Regions from separate parts of the Streptomyces sp. NPDC038135 genome, predicted to be linked through region 1. Evidence: riboswitches for the same ligand, from Rfam matches in the RefSeq annotation. Region 1 holds a riboswitch; the other holds the start of a gene.
What was found. Region 1 has a riboswitch for glycine ahead of gcvP (aminomethyl-transferring glycine dehydrogenase). Riboswitches for the same ligand answer to the same signal wherever they lie in the genome.

Region 1 (10,736 bases):
CGCCCCGGTCACCCGTGAGGTCCTGCGCGAGGCGGAACCGGACCGCGCCCGCCGCCCGCGCGTGCACACCGGCTGAGCGGCCCGTCCGGCGCCGGTCCGCCCGGCGGCGTCACCGGGGAGTCCTCACCCGCGAAACGGCCAACCCGATGTCCGGGGTTCCCGGCCGATGGCCCTATCGTGACCGGCATGCAGTCCTACACCATCGGCCAGGCGGCGCGGCTGCTCGGCGTGAGCCCGGACACCGCCCGCCGCTGGGCGGACGCCGGCCGGGTGGCGACCCATCGCGACGAGGCCGGGCGGCGCCTCATCGACGGCAAGGACCTCGCCGCGTTCTCGGTCGAACTGGCCGGGTCCCAGGGCGGCGAGGAGGACGCGCCCTACACCTCCGTGCGCAACGCCTTCCCCGGCATCGTCACCGCCATCAAGCTCGGCGACGTCGCCGCCCAGGTGGAGATCCAGGCGGGCCCGCACCGGCTGGTGTCGCTGCTGACCCGTGAGGCGGTGGAAGAGCTGGGCCTGGAGGTCGGCGTGGAGGCCACCGCGCGCGTGAAGTCCACCAACGTGCACATCGACCGGGTCTGACCGGTTCCCCCGCGAAAGTCCGGCCCCTCGCCTCACCCGGTGTGCGCACGACCCGCCGGGGCCCGCCCCGGCACGCCGAAGCCGTATCCCCCGTCGACCCGGATCGCCGTGATCCCGCTGACGTGCCGGGCCCCGCAGCGATCCTGCGGCAGCACCAGCTGCGGGCCGGCCGCGTCCAGCGGTGCGCCGTCGACGGCGACGGCCAGCAGCACGGCGGCGCCCGCGAAGTCGGGGTCGATCTCCGCCCAGGACAGCACGGCGTGGTGCCCGTCCTTGCCGGCGACGGCGATCAGGAAGCGCAGCCGGTCCTTGCGCCGGGCCGGGTCGAACGACGGACCGGCGTCGGCCAGGACGTCGTAGAGGCGCGGGCCGCTGAACCTGTGGTGCTGGACGCCGCTGGTGGCGCACTCGAAGCTGACCGCCACCCGGTGCTGCGGCCGGCCGAGCAGATCCGGCACGGTCAGCCTGGTGGGGCGCGTCAGATCGCCGGTCAGGGCGAGTTCGGCGAGCTTCACCTGCGACCACCTCCCGGCAGGACCGTACCCGGCCGCCACCCCCGTACAAACGCACATGCCAGCCCATCAGCGAAACCGTCTCGCTCATGCGATGAGACAGCAGACTTACACCTGGCAGATGCGGCAGTATCATCGGCGCACGGCCGGCACCCGGTCGTGGCAGGGCGCGACAGCTCGTCCGAGGACTCGAGGAGTAGATCCGTGATGACCCGTTCCGTGCGCCGGACCCGGCGGATGCTGCAGCTGGCCGGTGCGGGAGCCGCCGCCCTGATATCGCTCAGCGCCTGCTCCTCTTCCTCCGGCGACTCACCGGCCGGCGCTTCGGACGCGTCGGGCTCCGCGTCCCCGAAGCTGTCCGGCTCGGTCACCGTGTTCGCCGCGGCCTCCCTGAAGGAGAGCTTCACGACCTTGGGCAAGCAGTTCGAGAAGCAGCACCCCGGCACCAGGGTCAGCTTCAACTTCGGCGGCAGCGACACGCTCGCCGCGAGCATCACCAGCGGAGCTCCGGCCGATGTGTTCGCCGCCGCCAGCCCCAAGACCATGGCGATCGTGACGGACAGGAAGGACGCGGTGGGCGCTCCCGCGACCTTCGTCCGCAACCAGCTCGAGATCGCCACACTGCCCGGCAACCCCGGCAAGGTGTCCTCCCTGAAGGACCTCACCGAATCCGGCCTCAAGGTCGTGCTGTGCGACAAGACGGTGCCGTGCGGCGCCGCCGCCCAGAAGGCCCTCGACGCCAGCCGGCTCAAGCTCACTCCCGTCTCCTACGAACAGGACGTCAAGAGCGCCCTGACCAAGGTGGAGCTGAAGGAAGCCGACGCCGCCGTGGTCTACAAGACCGATGTGAAGGCGGCGGGTGACAAGGTGGAGGGCGTGGAGTTTCCCGAGTCGGCCAAGGCCGTGAACGACTATCCGATCGCCCTGCTGAAGAACGCGGGCAACGCGCCGGCGGCCAAGGCGTTCATCGCGCTGGTGCGGTCCGTCGAGGGCCGCCGGGTCCTGGGCGAGGCCGGGTTCCTCGAGCCGTGACGTCACCCGGAAAGCCCGGCACCGCGGCCGGCCCCCGCACGGGCGGGCCGCGGGGCCGACGCGCGCGCGGCGTGCCGCTTCCTCTGCTGGTGCCCGGTGTCGTGGCTCTGGCGTTCCTGCTGCTGCCCCTTCTCGCGCTGCTCGTCCGCGCCCCCTGGCGCAGCCTGCCCGATCAGCTGACCAGCGCCGAGGTGTGGCAGGCCCTGCAGCTGTCCCTGGTCACCGCCACGGCGGCGACCGGCGTCAGTCTCGTGCTGGGGGTGCCGCTGGCCTGGCTGCTGGCGCGCACCGACTTTCCCGGCCGCCGTCTCGTACGGGCCCTGGTCACCCTGCCCCTGGTCCTGCCCCCGGTGGTGGGCGGCGTGGCCCTGCTGCTCGCCCTCGGCCGCAACGGGGTGGTCGGCAAGTGGCTGGACGCGTGGTTCGGAATCACCCTGCCCTTCACCACCGCCGGGGTGGTGATCGCGGAGGCCTTCGTCGCGATGCCGTTCCTGGTCATCAGCGTCGAGGGCACCCTGCGCGCCGCCGACCCGCGCTACGAGGAGGCGGCGACCACGCTCGGCGCCTCGCGGTTCACCGCCTTCCGCCGGGTCACCCTGCCGCTGATCGCGCCCGGTGTCGCCGCGGGCGCGGTGCTGGCGTGGGCGCGCGCGCTCGGCGAGTTCGGGGCGACGATCACCTTCGCCGGCAACTTCCCCGGCCGTACGCAGACCATGCCGCTGGCCGTCTACCTCGCCCTGCAGAACGACCCGGAGGCGGCGATCTCGCTGAGCCTGGTCCTGCTGGCCGTGTCGATCGCGGTGCTGGCGGGCCTGCGCGACCGGTGGCTGACGGGGACGTGAGGGCACGATGGGCAGGGAGTCCAGGGTGAGAAGGGAAGGCGAGATGGACACGGACGGCGAGGTGTGGACCGAAGCCGGTCCCGCGCGGGTGCCGACCGGGGCGCGGGCCCCCCTGCCCGCTGCCGGAACCGGCCCGGAGGCCCCCGGCGGGCAGGGGCTCGACGCCCGGCTGGTCGTGGACCGGGAGGGCTTCCGGCTCGACGTCGCGCTGACCGCGGCCCCCGGCGACGTCATCGCCCTGCTCGGCCCGAACGGCGCCGGCAAGACCACCGCCCTGCGCGCCCTCGCCGGACTGCTCCCGCTCACCGGCGGCCACCTGCGGCTGGACGGCACCTCACTGGAGCGCACCCCGCCGGAGTCCCGCCCGGTCGGCGTCGTATTCCAGGACTACCTGCTCTTCCCGCACCTGTCCGCCCTGGACAACGTGGCGTTCGGGCCGCGCTGCCAGGGCGTCGGCAAGGCCGAGGCACGCGCGCAGGCGGCCGCCTGGCTGGACCGCATGGGACTCGCCGGGCACGCCGGGGCCAAGCCCCGCCGCCTGTCCGGCGGCCAGGCCCAGCGCGTCGCGCTCGCCCGCGCCCTGGCCACCCGGCCGAGGCTGCTGCTCCTGGACGAACCGCTCGCCGCGCTGGACGCCCGCACCCGCCTGGACGTCCGGGCCCAGCTCCGTCGCCACCTCGCCGAGTTCGAGGCCGTCGCCGTGCTGGTCACGCACGACCCGCTGGACGCCATGGTGCTCGCGGACCGGCTGGTCGTCGTCGAGCACGGACACGTCGTGCAGCAGGGCACCCCCGGCGAGATCGCCCGCCGGCCGCGCACCGACTACATCGCCCGGCTGGTCGGCCTCAACCTCTACCGCGGGCAGGCCGGCGGGCACGCGGTACGGCTGGACGCCGGCCCCTCGGTGACCACCACGGAGGACCTGTCCGGCCCCGTCTTCGTGGCCTTCCCGCCGGCCGCCGTCACGCTCTTCAGGGACCGGCCCTCGGGCGCCAGCGCCCGCAACCTGTGGGCCTGCGAGGTCGCGGGCCTGGAGACCCACGGCGACCAGATCCGCGCCGACCTCACCGGCGAGCTCCCCCTCGCCGCCGATCTCACCACCGTCGCCGCCGCCGAGCTGGACCTGCACCCGGGTGCGTCGGTCTGGGCGACGGTGAAGGCGACGCAGACCCACGCATACCCGGCCTGACCGGGCGGGCGCTCTACGGTGGGTGCTCATGACTCTGAGCATCCGCAACCAGCTCCCCGGCACTGTGACCGAGGTCCGTCCTGGCGAGGTCATGGCCATCGTCAAGGTGCGGCTCGACGGCGGCCAGGAGCTGACGGCCGCCATCACCCGGGACGCCGCCGAGCAACTCGCCCTCGCCCCCGGCACCGCCGTCCGCGCCCTGGTGAAGTCGACCGAGGTCTCCCTGGCCACCGGCAGGATCGAGGGCCTGTCGATCCGCAACCAGCTCCCCGGCGCGCTCACCCGCCTCACCAGGGGCGAGGTCATGGCCTCCGCGAAGGTCGCCGTCGCGGGCGGCGAGCTGACGGCGGTGGTCACCAGGGACGCGGCCGAGGACCTCGGCCTCTTCGTGGGCTCCGACGTGGTCGCCCTGATCAAGGCGACCGAGGTGTCGCTGGCCACGGCCTGAGGGCGCGTGGAGACGCGGGAGCCCCGCCCGGTCCACGGGCGGGGCTCACACGTACGGCTCGCTCAGTCCTCGTACGCGTCCAGCGGCGGGCAGGAGCACACCAGGTTGCGGTCGCCGAAGGCCTGGTCGATGCGGCGCACCGGCGGCCAGTACTTGTCCGCCACCGAGACACCGCCCGGGAAGACGGCCTCCTCGCGGCTGTAGGCGTGGTCCCAGTCCGCGCCGAGCGCCCGCGCGGTGTGCGGGGCGTTGCGCAGCGGGTTGTCCTCCGCCGGCCAGGCTCCGGAGCCGACCTTCTCGATCTCCGCGCGGATGGCGATCATCGCGTCGCAGAACCGGTCCAGCTCCGCCAGGTCCTCGGACTCGGTCGGCTCGATCATCAGCGTGCCGGCCACCGGGAAGGACATGGTCGGCGCGTGGAAGCCGTAGTCGATGAGCCGCTTGGCGACGTCGTCCACGCTCACGCCGGTCGCCTTGGTCAGCGGGCGCAGGTCGATGATGCACTCGTGCGCGACCAGGCCGCCGGGGCCGTTGTAGAGCACCGGGTAGTGCGGCTCGAGGCGCTTGGCGACGTAGTTGGCGGAGAGCACGGCGACCTGGGTGGCGCGCTTGAGCCCCTCGCCGCCCATCAGGCGGACGTACGCCCACGAGATCGGCAGGATGCCCGCGCTGCCCCACGGCGCGGCGGAGACGGGGCCCACACCGGTCTCGGGGCCGGCCGCCGGCTGCAGCGGGTGGTTCGGCAGGTACGGCGCCAGGTGCGAGCGGACCGCCACCGGGCCGACGCCGGGGCCGCCGCCGCCGTGCGGGATGCAGAACGTCTTGTGCAGGTTCAGGTGCGAGACGTCGCCGCCGAAGTGACCCGGCTTCGCGAGGCCGACCAGCGCGTTGAGGTTGGCGCCGTCGACGTACACCTGGCCGCCCGCGTCGTGGACCTGGGCGCAGATGTCGGCGACGTGCTCCTCGAACACACCGTGCGTCGACGGGTAGGTGATCATCAGCACGGCCAGCTCGTCGCGGTGCTGCTCGATCTTTGCCCGCAGGTCGGCGACGTCGATCTCGCCGTCCTCGGCGGTCTTGACGACGACGACCTTCATGCCGGCCATCACGGCGCTGGCCGCGTTGGTGCCGTGCGCGGAGGAGGGGATCAGGCAGACGGTGCGCTGCTCGTCGCCGTTGGCGCGGTGGTAGCCGCGCACGGCCAGCAGACCGGCCAGCTCGCCCTGCGATCCGGCGTTCGGCTGCAGCGAGACCTTGTCGTAGCCGGTGACCTCGGCGAGCCGGTCCTCCAGCTCGCGGATGAGCGTCAGGTAGCCCTCGGCCTGCTCGGCGGGCGCGAAGGGGTGCAGCTGCCCGAACTCGGGCCAGGTGACCGGCTCCATCTCGGTGGTCGCGTTGAGCTTCATGGTGCAGGAGCCCAGCGGGATCATGCCGCGGTCGAGCGCGTAGTCACGGTCGGCGAGCCGGCGCAGGTAGCGCAGCATCGCGGTCTCGGAGCGGTGCTCGTGGAAGACCGGGTGGGTGAGGTAGTCGTCGGTGCGCAGCAGGGCCTCGGGCAGGGCCTCGCCGGCCGCCGCGTCCAGCGCCTCGATGTCGCCGTCCACGCCGAAGGCCGCGAAGACGGCCTCCACCTGGGCCCGGTTGGTGGTCTCGTCGCAGGCCAGGGAGACCAGGTCGGCGTCGACGAGACGCAGATTGACGCCGCCCGCCCGGGCCGCGTCCACGACCTCGGCGGCCCTGCCGGGCACGCGCGCGGTGAGGGTGTCGAAGTAGGCGCCGTGCACGATCTCGACGCCGCCGGCCTTCAGGCCTTCGGCGAGGATCGTGGCGTAGCGGTGGGTGCGGCGGGCGATGGTGCGCAGCCCCTCGGGGCCGTGGTAGACGGCGTACATGCCGGCCATCACGGCGAGCAGCACCTGGGCGGTGCAGATGTTGCTGGTGGCCTTCTCACGGCGGATGTGCTGCTCACGGGTCTGCAGCGCCAGGCGGTACGCCTTGTGCCCGTCGGCGTCGACGGACACGCCGACGAGACGGCCGGGCAGGCTGCGCGCGAACTTCTCGTGCACCGCCATGTAGCCGGCGTGCGGCCCGCCGAAGCCCATCGGCACGCCGAAGCGCTGGGTGGTGCCGATGGCGATGTCGGCGCCCAGCTCGCCCGGCGAGGTCAGCAGGGTGAGCGCGAGCAGATCGGCCGCGACGGTGACGAGGGCGCCCAGCCCGTGCGCCTGGTCGATGACGGGCTTGATGTCGCGGACGGCGCCGGAGGCGCCCGGGTACTGGAGCAGCACGCCGTTGATCTCGCGCTCGGCGATCTCCGCCGGGATGCCGTCGGAGAGGTCGGCGACGACGACCTCGACGCCGGTCGGCTCGGCGCGCGTCTCGATCACGGCGACGGTCTGCGGCAGGACGTCCGCGTCGATCAGGAACAGGCCCTTCTTGTTCCTGCCCATGCGCCGGGAGAGCGCCATGGCCTCGGCGGCGGCCGTGCCCTCGTCCAGCAGGGACGCGCCGGACGTCGGCAGCCCGGTGAGCTCGGCGACCATGGTCTGGAAGTTCAGCAGAGCCTCGAGCCGGCCCTGGGAGATCTCCGGCTGGTACGGCGTGTAGGCCGTGTACCAGGCGGGGTTCTCCATGACGTTGCGCAGGACGACCGGCGGGGTGAAGGTGCCGTAGTAGCCGAGGCCGATCATGGAGCCGAGGACCTGGTTGCGGTCGGCGAGCGAGCGCAGCTCGGCGAGGACCTCGGCCTCGGTGCGGGCGCCCGGCAGGTCCAGGGCGTCGGCGTTCTTGATCACGTCCGGGACCGCGGCGGCGGTCAGCTCGTCGAGCGAGCCGTAGCCGACGTGCGCGAGCATCTTGGCCCGCGCCTCCTGGTCGGGCCCGATGTGGCGCTGCTCGAAGGGGATGCCCGCTTCGAGCTCGGAGAGCGGGGTGCGATGGGCGGTCATTGCGGAGGCCTCCTGGTCTGACACGACCTTCGAGGGGCACCCCGGTACGGATACCCCGACGGCCTCCCCCTCTGTCATCTCGACCTGAGAGCTTCACCGGCGGCCCGAAGGCGCCGGCTTTCACCGTCGGTGAGGGCGGACGCCGTCGACATCCGCCCTGCTTTCCAGAGTGACCTCGTCCGTGCGGTACGTGGGCCTGAGAGATTCCGGGGAGGATTTGCTCCTTCGGCGCCTCCGAGGTGGTCGGAGGACTCTCCCGCACGGGGTCAGCAGCCGCTGTCAGCCTACCAGCGAGGTCAACGCCCGGGCCTTCGAGTGGCCGCCTCCCTGATTGTGCTCTTTCGTAGTGCTTACGGATGAGTTGCGACCACGTGGAGGGAGAGGGACCGTGCAGACCGACATCGATCCGCGCAACCTGATCGGCCGCAAGGCGTTCGACCGCACCGGCACCAAGATCGGCACCATCGACGAGGTGTACCTCGACGACGCCACCGGCGTGCCGGAGTGGGCCGCCATACGCACCGGTCTGTTCTCCCGGGACGCCTTCGTCCCCCTGGAGCCCAGCGAGATCGTCGAGGGCGCCCTGCGGGTCCCCTTCGACCGCGCGCTCATCAAGGACGCACCCGACTTCGGCGTGGGCCGCCACCTCTCCCCCGAACAGGAACTCCAGCTCTACCACCACTACGGCCTGGACGTGGCTGCGCCCTCCCCGCTCGCGGACCACGACTTCGGCAAGCTGGCGGGCACGGAGGAGCCCTGATCCCGCGCCGTCGGCCACCGCGCGGGGGAAGGCGGAGCACCCCACCACGGTGGCGCCGGCACCCGGTCGGCCCTGCAACCCGCTACGGATCGGCGTCGACAGCGCCCGAAAGGCTCGGCGGCCCCATGTCCGGCACCCCGGGCGACGGCTCCGGGGCCGACACCAGCGGCAGCGGATCCGCCGGCTCCAGCGCGGGATCCCCGACGCCGAACGTCCGCACCCGCCCCGGCCCCGACTGGGGCGTCTCGAAGCGCACGGTCACCCGGCCGAGGCCACTGCCCTGCACCCAGCCGTGGCCCAGCTCGGCGTGCCGCACGTCCTGCCCGGCGCGCCACTGCCGCTCGCCGGGCTCCGGCCGCTCCGGCACGGGCTCGGTCACGGCCTCCTCCGGCGACCGCGCCTCCCCGGACGGCTGCGCCGCCTGGGCGAACAGGTCCTCCTGGGTGTAGTCGGCGAGCCCGGTGACGCCGACCCCCAGCAGCCGCACGCCGCCCGTGGTGTCCACGGAGTCCAGCAGCCGCTCGGCCGCCTCCCGGATCACGGCGGGGTCGTCCGTGGGCCCTCGGAGCGTCTCCGACCGGGTCAGCGTCGAGAAGTCGTACCGGCGGACCTTCAGCACGATGGTCCGCCCCGACAGCCCGGCACCGCGCAGCCGGCCCACGCACCGGTCGGCGAGCCGCCGCACCTCGAGACCGACCCTCATCCGGTCGTGGATGTCCACGTCGTAGGTGTCCTCGACCGACACCGACTTGGCCTCCCGCTCGGCGACCACGGGCCGGTCGTCGCGCGCCAGCGCCATCGCGTACAGCGCGTGCCCGTGCGCCTTGCCGAGGAGCCGTACGAGTTCGTCCTCGCCGGCCTCGGCCAGCTCCTCGACCGTGGTGATCCCGGCCCGCCGCAGGTGGTCCCCCGTCGCCGGTCCCACCCCGGGCAGGATCCGCACCGACATCGGCCCGAGCAGCGCCCGCTCGGTGCCGGGTTCGACGAGGACGAGTCCGTCGGGCTTGGCCTCCTCCGAGGCGATCTTCGCGAGCATCTTGGAGGCGGCCAGCCCCACCGAACCGGTGAGCCCGGTGACCGCCCGTATGTCGCAGCGCAGCTTCGTCCCCACCCGGCGCGCCGAGTCCGCGTCCCAGGCCGCCTCCCGGGCCTCGAGGTCGACGAACGCCTCGTCCAGGCTCAGCGGCTCCACCAGCGGCGACAGCTCCCGCAGCAGCGCCATCACCTGCTCGCTCACGGACCGGTACAGATTGAAGCGGGGCACCAGGTACGCGGCGTTCGGCGCCAGCCGGCGCGCCTGGGCCATCGGCATCGCCGAGTGCACCCCGAACACCCGCGCCTCGTACGAGGCGGTGGCCACCACCCCGCGCGGTCCCAGCCCGCCCACGACCACGGCCTTGCCCCGCAGGCTCGGCTTGGACGCCTGCTCCACGGAGGCGTAGAAGGCATCCATGTCGAGATGCAGGATCGTGGGCGCGTTTCTCACACCTCCGATGCTGCACCACACCACTGACAACGCGGGCGCACGGCCCGCGCGGTGCGGCGCGGATCAGCGGGGCGCGGTCAGACGGCCCGGTTGCGGCGCCGCGCCAGCTCGTCGGCCGGGTTGTGACCGACCAGGGTCTCCCCCGTGTCGACACGCTCACCGTGCAGCTGGGAGAGCGCGCTCTCCACGTCCCGCCAGACCACGCCGACGGCGATCCCGAACACGCCCTGGCCGCCCTGGAGCAGGGCGTGCACCTCGTCCGGCGAGGTGCACTCGTAGACGGTGGCGCCGTCGCTCATGAGGGTCATGCGCTCCAGGTCCTGGAACCCGCGCTCCCGGAGGTGCTGCACGGCCGTGCGGATGTTCTGCAGCGAGACCCCGGTGTCGAGGAACCGCTTCACGATCTTGAGGACGACCACGTCCCGGAAGCTGTAGAGGCGCTGCGTGCCCGAACCGTACGCGGGCCGCACGCTCGGCTCGACCAGTCCGGTGCGGGCCCAGTAGTCCAGTTGCCGGTATGTGATGCCGGCGGCCGCACATGCCGTGGGACCCCGGTAGCCGATCTCCTCGGACGCCATGGACGCCACCCCTCCGCCGTCCGGCACCGCCGTCGGCCGCTGTGGGGCGTGGTCGACCGCGCCGCCGGGATATGCGTACTGCCCACTGGAACGCGGCTGGGAACTCGGGGGAGAGTACGGACCGCTCTCCCCGAAACCGCGTCCGGGGGCACCCCCAGCCGTACCGTCGCCGCTCGTTCTCACGCCGACCTCCGTCCTTGAACTGCCCTCTCGACGGTAGGCAGTCACCAGGGGTGCGTCAACGATCGCCACACTCGCCACGCCGGGTGATAATCACCCTAAGAGTGGTTTCTCGTGCCCCACCGCGGGGAAAGGCTAGCCGAATGCTCTCGCGGAAGACCGCGTGACGCTCTGGATGG
Region 2 (10,736 bases), on a different contig from region 1:
GTACAGCTCGCAGCGCACCGCGGCGACGGAGCCCAGCAGGTCCTCGTTGCGCAGCCTGCGGGCGAACATGCGCGCCGCGCGCATCGGACCGACCGTGTGGGAGCTGGACGGGCCGATGCCGATCGAGAACAGGTCGAAGACCGAGATGGCCACGGAAACTCCTCAATACGGGGTGGTGCGGGTGCGGCACCGCGCACACGTTCCAGTGTGCGCGGTGCCCGGCGAAACAGGGACTTACTTGTTCAGACCCGGGTACAGCGGGTGCTTGTCGGCCAGGGCCTTCACCCGGGCCCTGAGCCCCTCCACGGCGGCGCCCTCGAACGGGGCGGACGCCTTGAGGGTCTCGGCGATCACGTCCGCGACCTCGGTGAAGTCCTCGGCCGTGAAGCCCCGGGTCGCCAGGGCCGGCGTACCGATGCGCAGGCCCGAGGTCACCATCGGGGGACGCGGGTCGTTCGGGACGGCGTTGCGGTTGACCGTGATGCCGACCTCGTGGAGGCGGTCCTCGGCCTGCTGCCCGTCCAGCTCGGACTCACGCAGGTCCACCAGGATCAGGTGCACGTCCGTGCCGCCGGACAGCACGTTGACGCCGGCCTCGCGGGCGTCGGCGGCGGTCAGCCGCGCGGCGAGGATGCGGGCGCCCTCCACCGTACGGCGCTGGCGCTCCTTGAACTCCTCCGAGGCGGCGACCTTGAAGGACACCGCCTTGGCCGCGATCACGTGCTCCAGGGGGCCGCCCTGGAAGCCCGGGAAGACGGACGAGTTCAGCTTCTTCGCGAAGGCCTTCTTCGCCAGGATGACGCCGCCGCGCGGGCCGCCGAGGGTCTTGTGGGTCGTGGAGGTGACCACGTCCGCGTACTCGACCGGGTTCGGGTGCAGACCCGCCGCGACCAGGCCCGCGAAGTGCGCCATGTCGACCCACAGGTACGCCTCGACCTCGTCGGCGATCCGGCGGAACTCGGCGAAGTCGAGCTGCCGCGGGTAGGCCGACCAGCCGGCGATGATCACCTTGGGGCGGTGCTCCTTGGCGAGCCGCTCGACCTCGGCCATGTCGACCAGGCCGGCCTCGTCCACGTGGTAGGCGACCACGTCGAACTGCTTGCCGGAGAAGTTCAGCCGCATTCCGTGGGTGAGGTGGCCGCCGTGCGCCAGGTCCAGGCCGAGGATGGTGTCACCGGGCTGGGCGAGGGCGAACAGCGCCGCCTGGTTCGCGGAGGCGCCGGAGTGGGGCTGGACGTTGGCGTACTCGGCGCCGAACAGCTCCTTGATCCGGTCGATGGCGATCTGCTCGGCGACGTCGACGTGCTCGCAGCCGCCGTAGTAGCGGCGGCCGGGGTAGCCCTCGGCGTACTTGTTGGTCAGCACCGAGCCCTGGGCCTCCATCACCGCGAGCGGCGCGAAGTTCTCCGAGGCGATCATCTCCAGCGTCGACTGCTGGCGGTTCAGCTCGGCGTCGACCGCGGCGGCGATCTCCGGGTCCAGTTCGTGCAGGGACGTGTTCAGGACAGTCATACGGCTACGACTCCTCAGCCGGCGTTCTGGGCGGTGTACTCGTCGGCGGAGAGCAGGTCGGCCGGCTCCTCGGTGACGCGTACCTTGAACAGCCAGCCGCCCTCGAAGGGGGCCGAGTTCACCAGCGACGGGTCGTTGACGACGTCCTCGTTGACCTCGGTGATCTCACCGGTGACCGGCGAGTACAGGTCCGAGACCGACTTGGTCGACTCCAGCTCGCCGCAGGTCTCACCCGCGGACACCGTGGAACCGACCTCGGGGAGCTGGGCGTAGACCACGTCGCCGAGCGCGTTGGCCGCGAACTCCGTGATGCCGACCGTCGAGACGCCGTCCTCGGCGGCCGACAGCCACTCGTGCTCCTTGCTGTAGCGCAGCTGCTGGGGGTTGCTCATGGCCTGAATTCTCCTGTACGCGCGGGAGTGCTGATGAATGGGGGACTGCCGGATCCGCTGCCGGGCAGCGGGATGTGCGCAGGGTCACGTCCGGGGACGGACCGCGCCCAGTGTCTACTTCTGGCGCTTGTAGAAGGGCAGCGCCACGACCTCGTACGGCTCGTGGCTGCCCCGGATGTCCACGCCGACGCCCTCGGCGCCCGGCGCCGCGTGCGCCGCGTCGACGTACGCCATCGCGATCGGCTTGCCCAGGGTGGGGGAGGGGGCGCCGGAGGTGACCTCGCCGATCACCTCGCCGCCCGCGACGACGGAGAACCCGGCCCGCGGCACCCGGCGGCCCTCGGCGACCAGGCCGACGAGCTTGCGCGGCGGGTTCTGCTCGGCCCTGGCGGCGGCCTCGGTGAGCGCCTCGCGGCCCACGAAGTCGCCCTCCTTCTCGAACTTCACCACCCGGCCCAGCCCGGCGTCGAAGGGCGTCAGGGAGGTGGTCAGCTCGTGCCCGTACAGCGGCATGCCCGCCTCCAGGCGCAGGGTGTCCCGGCAGGACAGGCCGCACGGCACCAGGCCGGCGCCCTCGCCCGCCTTGGTCAGCGCCTGCCACAGCTCCACCGCGTGCTCCGGCTTCACGAACAGCTCGAAGCCGTCCTCGCCGGTGTAGCCGGTGCGCGCGATCAGCGCGGGGACGCCGGCGACGGTGCCGGGCAGGCCCGCGTAGTACTTCAGGCCGTCCAGGTCGGCGTCGGTCAGCGACTTCAGGATGCCGGGGGACTCGGGGCCCTGGACCGCGAGCAGCGCGTAGGCGTCGCGGTCGTCGCGCACCTCGGCCTCGAAGCCCGCGGCGCGCCCGGTCAGCGCGTCCAGCACCACCTGGGCGTTGGAGGCGTTGGCGACGACCATGTACTCGTGCTCGGCCAGCCGGTAGACGATCAGGTCGTCCAGGATGCCGCCGTCGGCCTGGCAGATCATGGTGTAGCGGGCGCGGCCGACGCCGACGGAGGCGATGTTGCCCACCAGGGCGTAGTTCAGCAGGGCTGCCGCCTGCGGCCCGGTCACGGTGATCTCGCCCATGTGGGAGAGGTCGAAGAGGCCGGCCCGGGTCCGCACCGCGACGTGCTCGTCGCGCTCGGAGCCGTAGCGCAGCGGCATGTCCCAGCCGGCGAAGTCGGTCATCGTCGCGCCGAGCGAACGGTGCAGGGCGTCGAGCGCGGTGCGGCGCGCTGGAGTGGGTTCGGTACTGCTCATCGGTCGGTCGTCTCCCAGGGCAGGTATGACAGGCGAGGAACGTTCCTCCCCATCTGTCATCGGAACCTGAGAGGTTCGCCATGATCCTCACGAGGAGTGGTCACGGCTTGCACCTTGGGTGGAGCCACTGTCGCAGCGGCCCGCTTTTCAGATGTGCCTCGCCCGCGCGGTAACGGGGCCTGAGAGATTCAAGGGAGGGACTTGCTCCTTCGGCGTCCCAGCGGAGCTGGCTGGGAACTCTCCCGCGCGGATTCAAGCGGCCGGTATGCAGTTGGCGCGCACATCATTGCACGCCGCGCCCCGCCCCGTCAGGGCCCGCATCTGTAACCGAGCTGTGGCAGTACGCGTACCCAACCGCTGGACCGGCGCATTACCTTCTCTTTACATTCGATGGGCAAAGGGTTACCGAGCCCACAGGGGAGGACGATGACGGTGAACAGGACCACGGCCTACGCCGCCACCACCGGTCTCGCGATGCCGGAGCAGCCCTCCGCCCCGGCCCGCGAGCGCTGCGCCGGGCGGCCCGCCCCGGTCGTCCGCGACCTGCGCGAGCGCGCCGGGCGCAGCCCGCACGACCTGCTCTTCGGCCCCCGCGACCTGGTGGTGGTCACCGGGCTGCCCGGCAGTGGCAAGTCCACCCTGATGCACCGCGCGGTCCCCGGCCACCGCGTCGACTCCCAGGACGCCCGCGACCGCTGGGCCGCCCGCGTGCCCCGCTTCCTGCCCTACGCGCTGTACCGCCCCCTGGTCCGGCTCGCCCACTACGCCGCACTGCGCCGCGCCCTCGGCACCGGCGAGGGCGTCGTCGTCCACGACTGCGGCACGCAGGCCTGGGTGCGCGGCTGGCTGGTCCGCGCGGCCCGCCGCCGCGGCGGCACCCTGCACCTGCTGCTGCTCGACGTCACCGCGGAGACCGCCCGCGCGGGCCAGCGCGAGCGCGGCCGCGGCGTCTCCCGCTACGCCTTCCGCCGCCACCGCCGTACGGCGGCCCGCCTGCTGCGCGCGGTGGAGCGGGGGGAGCTGCCCGCCGGCTGCGGCTCGGCGGTGCTGCTGGACCGGGACGCCGCCGCGGTGCTGCGCCGCATCGGCTTCGCCGGCCGATCCGGCTGAGCGCCGTCACGGCCACCCGCTAGCCTTTCGGACCACAGCAGTGGTTCCCAGCAGGCGGCAGGCAGATGGACTTCTCGGCGGCGGACCTTCCCGCGGACTTCCCGGCACAGACGCACCCCCACCCGCACGGCGGTTGGCCCGGCAACGAACTGGAGGAGGTGCTCTCGGCCTCCCTCGGCATACCCGGCGCGGGCGGGCGGATCGCCGAGGTGCTGGGCCGCAGCCTGCTGTGGGTCCCGCTGCCCAACGGCGGCGGACCGCACAGCGGACCGCTGGACCTGCCCACGATGGAGATCGAGGGCCAGGTGTACGTCCCGGTCTTCAGCTCCGAGGAGCAGCTCCGCCTGGCGGCCGGCTCCCACATGTCCTTCACCGTCGCCCCGGCGGTGGAGTTCGCGCGCGGGCTGCCCCCGCAGGCCGGCATCCTCGTGAACCCCGACGGGGTGGTCGGCCTGCCGCTGCCGCCCGAGGCGGTGGCCGAACTGTGCCGCACCGGCCACACCCCGCTGGACGGCCCGGCCACCGGCGGCCGGGTCCGCCTCTTCGAGCCGGACTGGCAGGACGACCCGGTCGACTTCCTCGCCGCCGCCTCCGCCGAGTTCGCCGGCACCGGCGTGGTGGTCACGGCCCGCCGCTGCCTGGCCTCGGTGGAGACGGCCGACCCCGTGATGTTCGTGGGCGTCGAACTCTCCCAGTGGGAGGGCGACCTGCGGGCCCTTCCGCTGGAGGCCCTCGGCCGGGCCCTGGGCAAGGCGCCGGTCGGATGGCAGGTCAACCTCGTCCTTCTGGACGTCACGGACGACCCGGTGGCCACCTGGCTCAAGTCCCACGTCCGCCCCTTCTACCAGTACGGCCACTAGAAGGCGGCGCCGAGGAGGCACGGACCCGGGGGCGCGGGGCGGTGTCGGTCAGCGGCTCCGTCAGCGGCGAGACCGGCCGACCGGCCTCCGCCCACCCGCGCCCGCGCAGGAACCCGGGGCTCCGAGCCGATCGGCGCTTAAGCTGTCTCCGAACGCGGGGCACTGATTCGAGAAGGGCCGGTAAGACAGGTGAGCGCGAGCCACAGCGGCAGCGTCGAGCACATGCTGCGCCAGGTCACCCCCGGCCGCTACGACGCCTACGAGGCACTGCTGCGCGCCCTCGCCACTCCCTCCTCCGGCCAGATCTGGATGCTGCTGTGGCACGGCCAGGCCGGGTCCCCGGACGCCCAGTACGGGAACATGGAGGTCGACGGCCTCGGCTACGCCCCCTGCGTGACCTCCGCGCAGGAACTCTCGGCCAGCGGCTGGAACCGCTCGTACGAGGTGGTCGACGGGCTCGACGTGGCCCGCACCCTCTACCCCGACCACTACGGCCTCTGGCTCAACCCGCACGCCCCGGGCGGCGGCGTCGGCATCCCCTGGACGGACCTGCGCCGCATCGCCACCGGCCTCGACCGCCAGCCCGCCGGCCCGCTGCGGCTGTCGGAACCCGGCGTCGACGTCGCGCAGTTCTACGCCCTGCTCGCGCAGAACGCCCACCGCACCCCGGCCCTGCGCTCGCTGCGCCGCGCCTGGGTGCAGCCCACGCTCGGCGCGCCGTACCTCGCCATCGGCCTCGACGTGTACGACACCTCGCCCGCCTCCGTCGACTCGGTGCGCGCCATGATGCAGCAGTCCGTCGGCGCGGTCCCCGAGGGGCTGCCGGTGTCCACGGTCGCGATGACCGACGACTACGACCCGGTGGTGCTGTGGATGCGGGCCAACGCCCGCCCGTTCTACGATCGCGACGCGCACGCGGCCGTCCCCCAGCCGCAGCCGCAGACCCCGCCGCAGCCCCAGGCGCCGGCTCCCGGGTACGGCTACCCGCCGGTCCACGGGGGCTACTGAGCAACCGGGCCGGGTAGTCCGCCACTTGGACAGTGATGGAGAATTCGTGTCCGAGACGGACTTCTCCGCGCGTAGAAGAGCGATGTTTCGTCCGTTTCGAAACAAAACAGCTGTCTGCCCCAAGTGCCCCGCGTCCGGTGGCCGTTACCCACTGATCGGATAACGGAATCCCCTGGACTGCATCACGGTTGCGCATACTTTCCCCGTCAGCTCTGGCGGGTGATCGCAAAGAAGCTGAAGACTCGCGATTCAGACGTGAGGTCGAACCTCACGATCGAGGCAAGTCGACAAAGCCGCAAACCGCGGCAGGCGCAGGCCGGTCACCACCGGCGAGAGGGGTCGGGTCACTGTGACCGCACCGATCGAGACCACCGGGGCGGCAGCCGAGGCACAGCCGGAAGCTGTGCTCGAGGGTGCCGGTAAGGGGCGGATCGAGGGTCGTTCCCTTGGGCAGATCGCCTGGTCGAGATTCAAGAGGGACAAGGTCGCGGTGGCGGGCGCCGTCATCGTCGTCCTGCTGATCGCCCTGGCCGTCCTCTCCCGGCCCCTGCAGGCCCTGCTCGGCCTCGACCCCAACGCCTTCAACCAGGACCTGATCACCCCCGACACCTCGCTGCCCAAGGGCAGTTGGGGCGGCATGAGCGCCGACCACCCGCTCGGCGTGGACCCGAAGTTCGGCCGTGACATCGCCACCCGAGTCCTGGAGGGCTCCTGGGTGTCGCTGGTGGTCGCCTTCGGCGCCACGATCCTCTCCAACGTGATCGGCGCCATCATGGGCGTCATCGCGGGTTACTACGGCGGCCGAGTGGACAACATCATCAGCCGCCTGATGGACACCTTCCTCGCCTTCCCCCTCCTGCTGTTCGCCATCGCGATCTCCGCCACGCTCCAGGGCGGCGCGTTCGGCCTCAACGGGCTCCCGCTCCACCTGAGCGTGCTGATCTTCGTCATCGGCTTCTTCAACTGGCCCTACCTGGGCCGGATCGTGCGCGGCCAGACCCTCGCCCTGCGTGAGCGCGAGTTCGTGGACGCCTCCCGCGGCATGGGCGCCAAGGGCCCGTACATCCTGTTCCGGGAGCTGATGCCCAACCTGGTCGGCCCGATCATCGTCTACTCGACGCTGCTCATCCCGACCAACATCCTCTTCGAGGCGTCCCTGAGCTTCCTCGGTGTCGGCATCCAGCCCCCGCAGGCCTCCTGGGGCGGCATGCTCCGCGAAGCGGTCACCTACTACCAGGTCGATCCCCAGTTCATGATCGTGCCCGGTCTCGCCATCTTCGTGACCGTCCTGGCGTTCAATCTGCTGGGCGACGGTCTCCGCGACGCTCTCGACCCGCGCAGCCGCTGACGCCTGCGACCACCCGAGAGCCCGAAAAGTTTCCGACTATGGAGGGGAAAGCACCCATCATGCGAAGGTCAGCGCTGGCCGCTATCGCGGCCATCGGCTCCGCCAGCCTGCTCGTTGCAGGTTGCAGCAAGGCCGATGACAACAAGGACAACAACGGCTCGTCCGCCGGGGCCAACGCCGCGACCAAGGGTGTGGTCAACGCTTCCGACAAGAAGGGCGGCACGGTCACCTACGAACTGTCCGACGTGCCGGACTCCTTCGACCCCGGCAACACGTACTACGCGTACATGTACAACCTCAGCCGGCTCTACGCCCGCCCGCTGATGACGTTCCAGCCCGGCGCCGGCGAGAAGGGCAACACCCTCGTCCCGGACCTCGCCGCGAGCAAGGGCGTCCCGAGCGACGGCGGCAAGACCTGGACGTACAAGCTGCGTTCGGGCCTGAAGTACGAGGACGGCTCGCCGATCACCTCGAAGGACGTCAAGTACGCCGTCGAGCGCTCGAACTTCGCGCGTGACGTGCTCTCCCTCGGCCCGAACTACTTCCAGCAGTTCATGGCCAAGGGCGACAAGTACAAGGGCCCCTACAAGGACAAGAGCGGCAAGGGCCTGTCCTCCATCGAGACGCCGGACGACACCACCATCGTCTTCCACCTGAACCAGGCGTTCCAGGAGTTCGACTACCTCGTCGCCGCCCCGCAGACCGCGCCGGTGCCCCAGTCCAAGGACAAGGGCGTCGACTACGTCAAGCACATCGTGTCGTCGGGCTCGTACAAGTTCCAGAGCTACGAGGACGGCAAGCAGGCCGTGCTCGTGCGCAACGAGAACTGGGACGCGAAGACGGACCCGCTGCGCAAGCAGCTGCCGGAGAAGATCGTCGTCAAGCTGAAGGTCAACCCGGAGACCATCGACCAGGACGTCCTGGCCGGTGACGCGATCGACCTCGCCGGTGCCGGCGTCCAGGCCTCCACCCAGGCCAAGGTGCTCACCGACACGGCGAAGAAGGCCAACACGGACAACACCTACGGTGGCCGGCTCGTCTACATGGCGATCAACACCAAGGTGAAGCCGTTCGACAAGCCCGAGTGCCGCAAGGCCGTGCAGTACGCGATCGACAAGGTCTCGGTGCAGACCGCCGAGGGCGGCCCGATCCGCGGCGACATCGCCTCCACCGTGCTTCCCCCGGACATCCCGGGCTACGAGAAGTCGGACGTCTACGCGACCTCCGGCAACAAGGGCGACGCGGCCAAGGCCAAGGAGCAGCTGAAGGCCTGCGGCAAGTCGTCGATCAGCACCAACATCTCGGCCCGCTCGGACCGTCCGCAGGAGATCGACGCCGCCACGGCGATCATCAACTCGCTGAAGAAGGTCGGCATCAACGCCAGCCTGAAGCAGTACCCGTCCGGCAAGTACTTCACCGACTACGCCGGTGTGCCGAAGTTCACCGAGAAGCAGAACATCGGCCTGATCATGATGCAGTGGGGTGCCGACTGGCCCTCCGGCTACGGCTTCCTGCAGCAGATCCTGAACGGCAAGGCGATCAGCCAGTCCGGTAACACCAACCTGTCGCAGTACGACAGCAAGGACGTCAACTCCCTGCTGGGCAAGGCGATCGGCACCCAGGACGACGCCGAGCGCAACAGCCTGTACACGCAGATCGACAAGAAGACCATGGACGACGCCGTCCTGGTCCCGCTGACCTACTTCAAGGTCCTGCTGGCCCGCCCGCAGAACTACACCAACCTGGTTTCCACGGCGGCCTTCAGCGGTCAGTACGACTACCTCAACATCGGCGTCGCGTCGAAGTAGCAGCCCCGGAAGGCAGGTGAAGGCATTGGTGCCCGCGGGCTTCGCGGCCCGCGGGCACCAGCGCCGGTCCCCGTGATCTCGTACATCCTCCGCCGGACGTTCGCGGCAGTGATCCTGCTGCTGGTCGTCTCCGCGGTCACCTTCGCCATCTTCTTCCTGCTGCCACGGCTTGCCGGCCAGACAGCGGACCAGTTGGCGCAGCAGTACATCGGCAAGAGCCCGTCGAAGGCGGACATCGCCGCTGTCAAGCACAACCTCGGTCTGGACCAGCCCGTCTACGTCCAGTACTGGCACTTCATCAAGGGGATCGTGGCCGGCGCCACCTACGACCTCGGCCCCACCACGGTGCACTGCGACGCACCCTGCTTCGGTTACTCCTTCAAGAACCACCAGGCGGTGTGGCCGGAGCTCACCTCGCGCCTTCCGATCACCCTGTCGCTGGCCGTGGGCGCCGCCGTGCTGTGGCTGGTCTCGGGCGTCGTGGCCGGTGTCATCTCGGCCCTGAAGCCGCGTTCGTTCCTCGACCGCACCTTCATGGGCATCGCGCTCACCGGCGTCTCGCTGCCCATGTTCTTCACGGGCAACCTGGCGATCCTGCTCTTCACCTACCAGTGGCCGATCTTCGGCAAGACGTACGTCCCGCTCACCGAGAACCCGGCACAGTGGGCCAACACGCTCTTCCCGGCGTGGTGTTCCCTGGCCCTGCTGTACTCCGCCATCTACGCGCGGCTGACCCGCTCGGGCATGCTGGAGACGATGAACGAGGACTTCATCCGCACGGCCCGCGCCAAGGGCCTGCGGGAGCGCACCGTCGTCACCCGGCACGGACTGCGCGCCGCCCTGACCCCGATCATCACGGTCTTCGGCATGGACATCGGTCTGCTGCTCGGCGGCGCCGTGATCACCGAGTCGGTGTTCTCGCTGCCCGGCATCGGCCAGTACGCGGTGCAGGGCATCACCGACAACGACCTGCCGAAGATCCTCGGCGTGACGCTGCTCGCCGCCGCCTTCGTCGTCTTCGCAAATCTCCTGGTGGACGTGCTCTACGCCGCCGCCGACCCGCGGGTGAGGCTCTCGTGACCGAACTCTCCAAGACCGGCGCCGCCGTGGGCGAGCCCACCTCCGCGTCCCAGCCCCCCAAGGCGTTCCTCGAGGTCCGCGACCTCAAGGTGCACTTCCCGACCGACGACGGCCTGGTCAAGTCCGTCGACGGACTCAGCTTCTCGCTGGAGAAGGGCCGCACCCTCGCCGTCGTCGGCGAGTCCGGCTCCGGCAAGTCGGTGACCTCGCAGGCCATCATGGGCCTGCACCGGCTCGGCACCCGCGGCAAGAACGTGCGGATGACCGGCGAGATCTGGCTGGACGGCAAGGAACTGGTCTCCGCCGCCCCGGACGAGGTGCGCAAGCTCCGCGGCCGCGAGATGGCGATGATCTTCCAGGACCCGCTGTCCGCGAT

Region 2: another riboswitch for glycine. It lies ahead of gcvT (glycine cleavage system aminomethyltransferase GcvT); the one in region 1 lies ahead of gcvP (aminomethyl-transferring glycine dehydrogenase).

The regions. Positions count from the first base shown of each region.
Region 1 covers NZ_JBVJXS010000006.1:8,151-18,886, reverse strand. Annotated here, with positions in the region: gene ACZ7JA_RS17605 (APC family permease) at 1-76, shown strand, start outside; gene ACZ7JA_RS17600 (TOBE domain-containing protein) at 187-582, shown strand; gene ACZ7JA_RS17595 (molybdopterin-dependent oxidoreductase) at 615-1,154, opposite strand; gene modA (molybdate ABC transporter substrate-binding protein) at 1,302-2,126, shown strand; gene ACZ7JA_RS17585 (ABC transporter permease) at 2,123-2,968, shown strand; gene ACZ7JA_RS17580 (ABC transporter ATP-binding protein) at 3,012-4,157, shown strand; gene ACZ7JA_RS17575 (TOBE domain-containing protein) at 4,186-4,605, shown strand; gene gcvP (aminomethyl-transferring glycine dehydrogenase) at 4,668-7,553, opposite strand; glycine riboswitch at 7,728-7,822, opposite strand; gene ACZ7JA_RS17565 (PRC-barrel domain-containing protein) at 7,942-8,313, shown strand; gene ACZ7JA_RS17560 (DNA polymerase IV) at 8,396-9,799, opposite strand; gene ACZ7JA_RS17555 (MerR family transcriptional regulator) at 9,877-10,560, opposite strand.
Region 2 covers NZ_JBVJXS010000011.1:32,241-42,976, forward strand. Annotated here, with positions in the region: gene ACZ7JA_RS29285 (L-serine ammonia-lyase) at 1-153, opposite strand, end outside; gene glyA (serine hydroxymethyltransferase) at 235-1,512, opposite strand; gene gcvH (glycine cleavage system protein GcvH) at 1,527-1,904, opposite strand; gene gcvT (glycine cleavage system aminomethyltransferase GcvT) at 2,019-3,146, opposite strand; glycine riboswitch at 3,190-3,303, opposite strand; glycine riboswitch at 3,304-3,401, opposite strand; gene ACZ7JA_RS29305 (AAA family ATPase) at 3,579-4,256, shown strand; gene ACZ7JA_RS29310 (enhanced serine sensitivity protein SseB) at 4,322-5,116, shown strand; gene ACZ7JA_RS29315 (enhanced serine sensitivity protein SseB C-terminal domain-containing protein) at 5,339-6,124, shown strand; gene ACZ7JA_RS29320 (ABC transporter permease) at 6,474-7,472, shown strand; gene ACZ7JA_RS29325 (ABC transporter substrate-binding protein) at 7,532-9,280, shown strand; gene ACZ7JA_RS29330 (ABC transporter permease) at 9,353-10,360, shown strand; gene ACZ7JA_RS29335 (ABC transporter ATP-binding protein) at 10,357-10,736, shown strand, end outside.